Regions from separate parts of the Cupriavidus sp. 291-E7 genome, predicted to be linked through region 2. Evidence: predicted binding sites of a transcription regulator. Region 2 holds the regulator's gene; each other region holds the start of a gene.
What was found. Region 2 encodes LexA, which represses DNA repair genes until DNA is damaged. Its sites were predicted from a motif close to ACTGTATNNNNATACAGT; they were not measured.

Region 1 (3,264 bases), on a different contig from region 2:
GGGAAAAGCCGCGCGCCATCATGAATCGGATCTGCTTGGCCCGCGCCTCAGGAGTATCCGGCGGCACGCCAAAGCGCTTGCGCCAGACTTCTTTTGCCCGATCCAGCTCGGTATCGCGCAACCTGTCCTGGAGATCACGTAGCTGCTCGTTGCCAAGCTGATGCGTTTTGGCTTCCTGCATCACACGCGCGGCGCCATAGCGACTGGCGCGGCGATGGACCAGGCTGTCGACGAAGCGGTCGTTCGACAACCAGTTTTCACGCTCCAGGGCATCGAGCAATGCTTCCACCTCTTCAGCCGATTCGGCATGCGGCGCCAGCTTGCGCGCCAGCTCGGCACGGCTATGCTCGCGGCGTGAAAGATAGCCAACGGCACGGGCTTTCAGAGAGAGCGGGGGGCGGGTACCAACCATCGGAAATCAGCAGTGACGAATAAGAGCAGGGGCGCGAAACAATAAAAAAGCCGCCGCACTGTCATGCGACGGCTTCCGTTGCCGAGTGGCAAGACCCTCAGTCTTCGATCTCGGCCGGTGCGGCAGCTACCGGGTTCGTCAGCGCCACGCCCAACGCGGCACGCACCTTGTTCTCGATTTCCGAGGCGATGTCCGGGTTCTCACGCAGGAATTCGCGAGCGTTGTCCTTGCCCTGACCGATTTTCTCGCCGTTGTAGCTGTACCACGCGCCCGACTTCTCGACGATCTTGGCATCCACGCCCAGGTCGATGATTTCGCCCTGACGCGAGATACCCTGGCCGTAGAGGATGTCAAAGAACGCCTCGCGGAACGGCGGCGAGACCTTGTTCTTGACTACCTTGACCTTGGTTTCGTTACCCACCACCTCGTCGCCCTTCTTGATCGAGCCAATGCGGCGGATGTCCAGGCGCACCGACGCGTAGAACTTCAGCGCGTTACCGCCGGTCGTGGTTTCGGGCGAACCGAACATCACACCGATCTTCATACGGATCTGGTTGATGAAGATGACCAGGCAGTTGGTGCGCTTGATGGTGCCGGTCAGCTTGCGCAGCGCCTGGCTCATCAGGCGGGCCTGCAGACCCGGCAGCGAATCACCCATCTCGCCTTCGATTTCGGCCTTCGGCACCAGTGCGGCCACCGAGTCGATCACGATCATGTCGATCGAGCCCGAGCGCACCAGCGCGTCGGTGATTTCCAGCGCCTGTTCGCCGGTGTCCGGCTGCGAGATCAGCAGGTTGCCGACGTCCACGCCGAGCTTGCCGGCGTATTGCACGTCCAGCGCGTGTTCCGCGTCGATGAACGCACAGGTGCCGCCCAGCTTCTGCATTTCGGCCACGACCTGCAGCGTCAGCGTGGTCTTGCCCGACGATTCCGGGCCATAGATCTCGACCACGCGGCCGCGCGGCAGTCCGCCCACGCCCAGCGCGATGTCCAGGCCCAGCGAACCAGTGGATACCACCTGGATATCCTGTTCGATGTCGCCATCGCCCAGGCGCATGATCGAGCCCTTGCCGAACTGCTTCTCGATCTGGGAGAGCGCGGCGGCAAGCGCCTTTTGCTTCTCAGCGCTCACGCCGGCGCCGGCCTTCTTGTCGTCCATGGTCGTCCTTCAGTTCAATTGATAGCAATTGGTGTATAAATAGGCCGCATGCGGCTTGGCGCCCGATTTTTAAGGCTTTTCCGGTTGAATTCGGAAGCTCTGGCGCCTGACCCGGCCTCGGCGCGGATCCCTTTCGGGACCACCTGCGCGGAATGACGGGTACTGTATAAAAAAACAGTATGCTTGGCAAGCCCCACCGGTACCGCGCCCGGCGGACGGCAATGCCGGCCTCAAAAAAGCTGGACAAGGGTGGAGACAAACCATGCGGATTCTGATCGCCGAAGATGACGACGTGCTGGCAGACGGCCTGACGCGCTCGCTGCGCCAATCCGGCTATGCCGTCGATCACGTCGCCAATGGCGTGGAAGCCGATTCAGCACTCTCCACGCAGAGTTTCGACCTGCTGATCCTGGACCTGGGCCTGCCGCGCATGCCCGGCCTGGAAGTGCTCAAGCGGCTGCGTGCGCGCGGCGCCATGCTGCCCGTGCTGATCCTGACCGCGGCCGACGGCGTGGACGAACGCGTCAAGGGGCTGGACCTGGGCGCCGACGACTATATGGCCAAGCCCTTTGCACTGTCCGAGCTGGAGGCGCGCGTGCGCGCGCTGGTCCGGCGCGGTGCCGGCGGCGGCGCCACGCTGATGCGCCACGGCCCGCTGGCATTCGACCAGGTCGGCCGCATTGCATTCCTCAACGACCAGATGCTGGACCTCTCCGCGCGCGAGATCGGCCTGCTGGAAATCCTGCTCACACGCAGCGGCCGGCTGGTATCGAAGGAACAGCTCGTGGACCACCTGTGCGAATGGGGCGAGGAAGTCAGCAACAACGCGATCGAAGTCTACGTGCACCGCCTGCGCAAGAAGATCGAGGTTGGCGGCATCCGCATTGCCACCGTGCGCGGCCTGGGCTACTGCCTGGAAAAATTCCAGCCCGCGATGGCCACGCATGGTTGACGCCGAATCCGAGATGGGACGTCCATGAGCCTGCTGCGCCTGCCCTGGCGACGCCATTCCGCCACAGGCGCCACCTACACGCCTGAACCGGCGCGCCCCACATTGGCCGACGCCGCCGCCGAAGATTCGGCGCTGGCCGACGCGCTACCGCATCTTGAGGAAACGTCCGCGCATCCCGCGCCGCGTTCGCTGTTCGGCGAGATTCTGGACTGGATGCTGGCACCGCTGCTGCTGCTCTGGCCGATGAGCATCGCGGTCACGTACCTGGTGGCCAAATCGATCGCCAACGGGCCATTCGATCGTGCGCTCGAAGCCAGCGCCATCGTGCTGTCTCAGCAGGTGCGCGAGGTAAATGGGCGCGTGACACTGCAGCTGCCGCTCTCGGCCCGCGAGATCCTGCGCGCCGACGAGACCGACAACATCTACTACCAGGTGGTGGGCAAGCGTGGCGAGTATGTCGCTGGCGACCACGACCTGCCCCTGCCGCCCGAGGACGAACAGGGCCATGCCGGGCTGGTGTCGATGCGCGACGATCGCGTGGCCGGCAACGATGTGCGCGTGGCCTATACCTATGTCGATCTGAAAAATGTCGGCGGCGACCAGCCGGTGCTGGTGCAAGTGGCTGAAACCCTGGACAAGCGCGCACGGCTCGCCAACGAAATCATCAAGGGCGTGATCCTGCCGCAGTTCGTGATTCTGCCGCTGGCGGTGGTGCTGGTGTGGTTCGGTCTCACACGCGGC
Region 2 (3,264 bases):
CGGGATGCTGGGAATTCGAATAGAAGCCTCCAAAGCATTGATAAAATATCCCTGCCAGCATGGATTCCCGCCATCCTACCCCCAGCAATCGTGCGCAGACGACCGCGCCGATACTCCCAAGCAGTACGTGCACTCCCTGCATCACGACAGCGGCGTGGATAGTGTATGTTCCGTCAAATAAGGGGAATAGCCAGAACGGAAGATAAAATTCTCCGCTTTGCAGATTCAGGAACAAGGGATACCCCATGCCCTGAAAAGGAATCCAGGCGATTCCTTTGCCTAACTTGATTGCCTCGATCCAGTAGTATGGAATGGCGTGATACGTTAACAGGAAGTCATCAGGGAACGAGATGTCATCAAAATAGTGTCGCCAAAAAATCAGAATATTTTGGCTAACCAGCAGCAATAACGTAAGGAAACCTCGCGCAGACATCCATAGCATTGCTTGCTCATTGAGTTTTTCTTGTTGCGGTATTTTCATGAACCTTGGTGCGATCGCGCGATTGAAGAGTCGCAACTGCCTTTATTTGATTTATGGGAGGGCGCCAAGATTATAATTTATGTGCTGGCTGCCGGCCCATTGGGCTGCCGGGAGGGTGTCTCCGGTGGCCGGGCGCCGATTTGGCGTTTTCCATGCATGATACATTGTTGGCGCTGCGCGAATATACAGTGTTTGCGCTGGAAGCCGGCACCACAGCGGGCTTGACGAGTCAGATTGCGAATCCTGTCGTCGTGGGTTCGAGTCCCGTCAGCCACCCCAAAATTTCTGCAAAAAGGCCGCTCAAACGAGCGGCCTTTTTGTTTTGATTGTTGGCGTTTGAGCGGCTCGTGGGAGCGCCTTCGTCGACGGTCGTTCGTGCTGCCAAGGCGGTCCTATGATGTACTGGACATCGGATCTACGCTCATGCGGAGTGCGTCATGGCCCAGCGCTTTTTCGATCTTCCCCAACAAGAACAGGATGACATCGCGCTGGCATGTGCGAAGCACGGGTTCGTGCCTGATGACTTCGAATTTGTCGTTGATGGAGTGGAAAGCGAGCGCCGGGTGATTGAGGTCGAACGCGTCGTTGGCGGGCAGTGCCAGAGGTACAAGGTGGCCGGTGGCATGGGATGGACTGCGTCCTTCGAGTCGGACCTCGCTGCCGACTGGTTTGGTACGCCGCTTGCCGACTGATGGAATCTGCCTGAGCGATGTGGATAGGCCAAAAAAAACCGGCCCTTGGCGGGGTCGACAAGGTCCGGTTCTGCGCATGACGCCAATGCGCCAGTGATGCAGTGCGCGTCAGTGAGTTTAGTCAGGCTTATAGCAGTTTTAAATGGAGCCTTAATTCATTGTTGCGGGGCTGCAACTCGGCCCCGCAGACGAGCACGATGTCATTGGGGTGACGTCAAGTCGACCTGCGCGGACTTCAATCAATCAGTTTCGTGCTCGGCTCCGCGAGCTCCAGCATGCGGCAGATGGCGGCCATGTTGCCGACCATCGTACGGCGCTGGGCGCCTTGATAGACGCGCACGCCCTTGATCTGGCGGAAAGGTACCGGCTTGACCGGGCGGCGGGAAGCGACGGAATTCGTTTGCAGCATGGCAACACCTCGTAATTTGCGTTCAGCAGTGGGCCGCACCCGGCGTCCAGCAAGGACGGGGCGGCATGGGCAAAGCAAAGCGGGTGACCAGGGCAGACGGCCGTGCTGCCGAAGTCTCGGAGATCGGAGATGCCTCAGGGCACCTCCGTTTGCTGCTAGAAACCTGACGATCGAATCAGGCCGACAGCAATACCTTCCAGGGAGAATTCATCGCGACCCGAATGAAGGACGATGTTCTCGAAATCGGGGTTCTCGGCGATCAGTTCGATCGTGTCGCCACGTTTCTTCAGGCGTTTGACCGTCACGTCCTCGCCAAGACGCGCAACAACAATCTTGCCGTTGGCTGCCTCGCTGGCCTTTTTCACAGCCAGGAGGTCACCATCGAGAATGCCAGCGTCACGCATGCTTAATCCGCGCACGCGCAACAGATAGTCGGGGCGTTCGTCAAATACCGAAGCATCCACCTGGTATTGGCGATCGATGTGTTCCGCCGCCAGGATCGGACTGCCCGCAGCTACGCGGCCGACCAACGGTAACGTCAGTTGCAGGACCCCTGCCATCGGCAGTGAGAACTGGTCGGAACGCTCGGAATCGCTGCGCGAGACCTTGAGGCGGATGCCGCGCGACGCGCCAGGGGTCAGTTCGATCACGCCTTTGCGCGCCAGCGCCCGCAAGTGTTCCTCCGCCGAATTGGGCGAGGAAAATCCAAATTCAGCAGCGATTTCCGCGCGCGTCGGCGGAAAGCCGGTATTTCGGATCGCGTCGCGGATCAGGTCGAAAATCTGCTGCTGCCGGGGTGTCAGGGTCGCCATAGTGGTTCGCCGGTCTGGTGCCGAAGCACTGTATGTTTAAACAGTATGCTGTGATTTTATACAGTATCGGGTGAAGTGCAAGCACAATTTGCGCAGCAGGATCGACATGGGGTGTGGCGCGTGCCTCGCTGCCACGGGTTTTTCATGGCTTCGCCGTCGCAGCGTGGCAGTTACAATCGGCGCCCCAGGCGTCCGCTTGTAACTGCCACAGATCAGCGTTCTCATGCCAGCTTCCGCTTCCCAGTCCTTGCCCCGCGTAGTCGTACTCGCCACTGGCGGCACGATTGCCGGGTCGTCCGGCAACCCCGCCAGCAGTGCCCAGTACCAGGCGGCCACCGTGCCGGTTTCACAGCTCGTGCAGGCGGTGCTGGCTCTGGCCGATGTCGCGCGCGTGGAAGCCGAGCAGGTGGCGCAGATCGACAGCAAGGACATGATGTTCAGCCTCTGGCAGCAACTGGCGGCGCGCGTGGCGTACTGGTGCGCCCAGCCAGATGTGGCTGGCATCGTGATCACGCACGGCACCGATACGCTGGAAGAGACGGCGATGTTCCTGCATCTGACGCAGGCGTGCCCCGTGCCAGTGGTCATCACCGCGGCCATGCGTCCGTCGACGTCGCTGTCGGCGGACGGCCCACTGAATCTGCTCGACGCCGTGAGGGTGGCAGCCAGTCCCGACGCGCGGAGCCGGGGTGTGCTGGTGGTGCTCAATCAGCAGATTCATGCCGCACGCGATGTCACTAAGGCACACACGTCCGCGGTCGATGCCTTTGTCTCGCCGTCGGCCGGCCCGCTTGGTTTCGTCCAGGACGCCTATATTCGATTCACGCGCGCGCCCGCGATGCTGGCCGCGCCCCGCTTGCCGGTGCCTTC
Region 3 (3,264 bases), on a different contig from region 2:
AAAGGCGTTCCCGGGTGACACTTGTCGAAGCCGCCGATTCTACCGGGAGATAGATAGAGCCGTATGACGTGGGGACTTTGGCGTGATGAAGCCCGCCGCTCAGATTTCCGTGGTGTCGTCGAAGCGGAATTCCTCCTGCACCGGCGCGGGGTCGTCCCCCTGCTCAGCCGCCGGCAGCAGGGCGCTGACCCGTACGCCCAACAGGCGGATGCGCCGCTCCAACGGAATCCGCTTGAGGCACTCGGTGGCGCCGCGCCGGATCATCGCCCCGTCGGCGGTATGCGCGGTCATCGTCAGGTCGCGCGTTACGGTGTGGAAGTCGTCGAAGCGCAGCTTGATGCCCACCGTGCGGCCGACATAGCCTTTGCGCCGAAGATCATCGGCCACGCGCATGCAAAGCTTGGTGAACTGTTCCGACAGTACCGGACGGTCGGAACGCGGATGGAGGTCGCGCTCGAACGTGGTTTCCCGGCTCATCGACTTTGGCTCGGAGCTGACCACCACCTGGCGCTCGTCGCGGCCGTGGGCCACCTCCACGAGCCAGCTGGCGTAGTTGCGTCCGAAATGAGCCTGCAGCAATCCCAGGTCGGCTTCGGCCAGATCGCCGACGGTATCGATGCCGATGGCCTGCAGCTTCTCGGCGGCCTTGGGGCCGATGCCGTTCACCTTGCGTGCCGGCAGCGGCCAGATCCGCGTGGGGATGTCCGCCGGCGTAAGGATGGTCAGCCCGTCCGGCTTGTCCAGTTCGGAACCGATCTTGGCCAGCAGCTTGTTTGGCGCCACGCAGATCGAGCAGGTCAGCCCGGTAGCCTCGTTGACAGCGGCCTTGATGCGGCCGGCCACCTCGTGCGGTTCGCCTTCAATATCACTCAGATCAATATAAATCTCATCGATACCACGATCTTCTATTTGTCCTGTGAATGATCTGACGGCGGCCTTGAACAAACCCGAGTAGCGGCGATAGGCATCGAAGTCCGTAGGCAACAGGATGGCATCGGGCGCCAGTTTGGCCGCCTTCATCATGCCCATTGCCGAAAACACGCCCAGCGCGCGTGCCTCGTAGGTGGAAGTGGTCACCACGCCCCGGCCCACATAGTCCCGCAGCCGTGCGTAGCGGCGCGAGCCGTCGGCCATGATTTCGGGCACCGCATTGCGGCCGCCCCCGATCACCACAGCCTGGCCGCGCAGATCGGGATAACGCAGCAACTCCACCGACGCATAGAACGCGTCCATGTCGAGATGGGCAATTCGCCGGGCGACGGTGGGGGGCATGGATAAGGGGCGATGCTACACTGTATAAACGTACAGTATAGTGCGGCACCTGCGATTGCGAAACAGCCCCGTTGCTGGCTTTATATTCACAGTAGAAATTGTGATGTTATTTTTCTACGCGAGTTTATTCTTGGAACCGATATCTCGCTTCTGCATCAATCTGCTGACGAGCAAGCCCTCGACGGCGTAGACGGCCAGCGATATCCAGATCAGCGCATAGCCAATCTGCTTTTGCGCCGGAAACGGTTCGTGATAAAGCCAGATGCCGAGCAGCAACTGGATCGTTGGGCCCGCGTATTGCAGCAGGCCCAGCAGCGACAGCGGAATCCGGCGCGCGCCAGCCGCGAAGAACAGCAATGGCACGGCGGTGATCGGTCCTGCCAGCAGCAGCAGGATCTGCGTACCCGTTGCAGCGGCGCGCGTGGTGTCCTGCCCGGTCAGGAACAGGAATGCCAGTGCGGCGGCCGCCACCGGGAACAGGATCAGCGTCTCAAGCGACAGGCCTTCCAGCGCGCCCAGCGCACCTGTCTTGCGCAGCAGGCCATATCCGCCGAACGAGGCCGCCAGGCCCAGTGCGATCCACGGCAGTTGCCCCGCCGTCCATGTCAGCCAGAGCACGCCGGCAGCGGCAATTGCGATCGACACCCACTGGATCGGGCGCAGCCGCTCATGCAGCAGCAGCACGCCAAGCAGCACGCTGAACAGTGGATTGATGAAGTAGCCAAGGCTGGCATCGACCACGCGATCGGCCGACACGGCCCAGATATAGAGGAACCAGTTGCAGCACAGCAGCCCAGCACTGGCCGCGAAGTTCAGGATCAGGCGCGGATTGGCGGCCACCTCGCGCAACCAGCCGAAGTGACGGCGCCAGAGCAGGATCGCGCCCAGGAATACCAGCGACCACACCATGCGGTGCAGCAGGATTTCCAGCGGCGCCACGCCGTGCAGGGATTTGATGTAGAGGGGCAGCAGCCCCCAGATGATGTACGCCAGCAGGGCGTAGAAGATGCCGAGTTGCATGGGAATGTCCCGGGTAGATGTCCGGTTGTGGGGCGGATTCTACCGGGCCGCGGCCCATCGCGTGATGCAATGAAAAACCCGGCCGAAGCCGGGCTTTCCTTGCAGGTACGGCCAGCGGCAGCCGCTTACAGCTTGCGCGCGTAGCTGAACTGCGCGAACGCCTGCTCGGCCACGTTGAACCAGGCGGCTTCGTTGTTGCGGAACACGCGCCAGTCGTCGTAGATCTTCTTGAACGACGGGTTCTTGGCGCATTCATCGGCATACGCTTCCTGCGTGGCCTTGAAGCAGGCCTCCATGATCTCCTTGGAGAACGGACGCAGCTTCACGCCGTTTTCCAGCAGACGAGCCAGCGCCTGCGGGTTCACGGTGTCGTACTTGGCCATCATGTTGGTATGGGCCTCGATGGTGGCCGTCTCCAGCGCACGCTTGTACAGCGCCGGCAGCTTGTCGTACTCCGGTTGGGACGCGTAGAACGACAGCTGCGCGCTGCCTTCCCACCAGCCCGGGTAGTAGTAGTACGGCGCCACCTTGTAGAAGCCGAGCTTTTCGTCGTCGTACGGGCCCACCCATTCGGCGGCGTCGATCGTGCCTTTTTCCAGCGCGGGGTAGATGTCGCCACCGGCAATCTGCTGCGGCACCACGCCCAGGCGCGACAGCACCACGCCCGCAAACCCGGCCACGCGGTACTTCAGGCCCTGCAGGTCGGCTACCGTCTTGATTTCCTTGCGGAACCAGCCGCCCATCTGCGCGTTGGTGTTGCCACCCATGAAGTTGATGACGTTGTATTCCTTGAAGAATTCGCGCATCAGCTTCATGCCGTTGCCCTGCATCATCCAGGCGTTCTGCTGGCGTGCCGTCAGGCCGAACGGAATCGTCGTGTCGAAGCACAACGTCGGGTTCTTGCCGAAGTAGTAGTAGCCGGCGGTGTGGCCGATCTGCACGGTCTGGTTCTGCACGGCGTCCAGCACTTGC

Region 1: a site for LexA is predicted at 1,733-1,750, ahead of recA (recombinase RecA). Genes of this name have one in related genera too.
Region 3: a site for LexA is predicted at 1,292-1,309, ahead of dinB (DNA polymerase IV). Genes of this name have one in related genera too.

What each region holds. Positions count from the first base shown of each region.
Region 1 is NZ_JBYOJV010000004.1:192,821-196,084, forward strand. Features, by position in the region: gene recX (recombination regulator RecX) at 1-412, opposite strand, end outside; gene recA (recombinase RecA) at 510-1,571, opposite strand; gene AC3FLX_RS09475 (response regulator) at 1,834-2,523, shown strand; gene AC3FLX_RS09480 (sensor histidine kinase) at 2,548-3,264, shown strand, end outside.
Region 2 is NZ_JBYOJV010000018.1:122,559-125,822, reverse strand. Features, by position in the region: gene AC3FLX_RS26415 (hypothetical protein) at 1-481, opposite strand, end outside; gene AC3FLX_RS26410 (hypothetical protein) at 634-807, shown strand; gene AC3FLX_RS26405 (hypothetical protein) at 919-1,173, shown strand; gene AC3FLX_RS26400 (hypothetical protein) at 1,409-1,582, opposite strand; gene lexA (transcriptional repressor LexA) at 1,738-2,394, opposite strand; gene AC3FLX_RS26390 (asparaginase) at 2,618-3,264, shown strand, end outside.
Region 3 is NZ_JBYOJV010000007.1:86,811-90,074, forward strand. Features, by position in the region: gene dinB (DNA polymerase IV) at 100-1,272, opposite strand; gene rarD (EamA family transporter RarD) at 1,387-2,292, opposite strand; gene AC3FLX_RS14155 (TRAP transporter substrate-binding protein) at 2,418-3,264, opposite strand, start outside.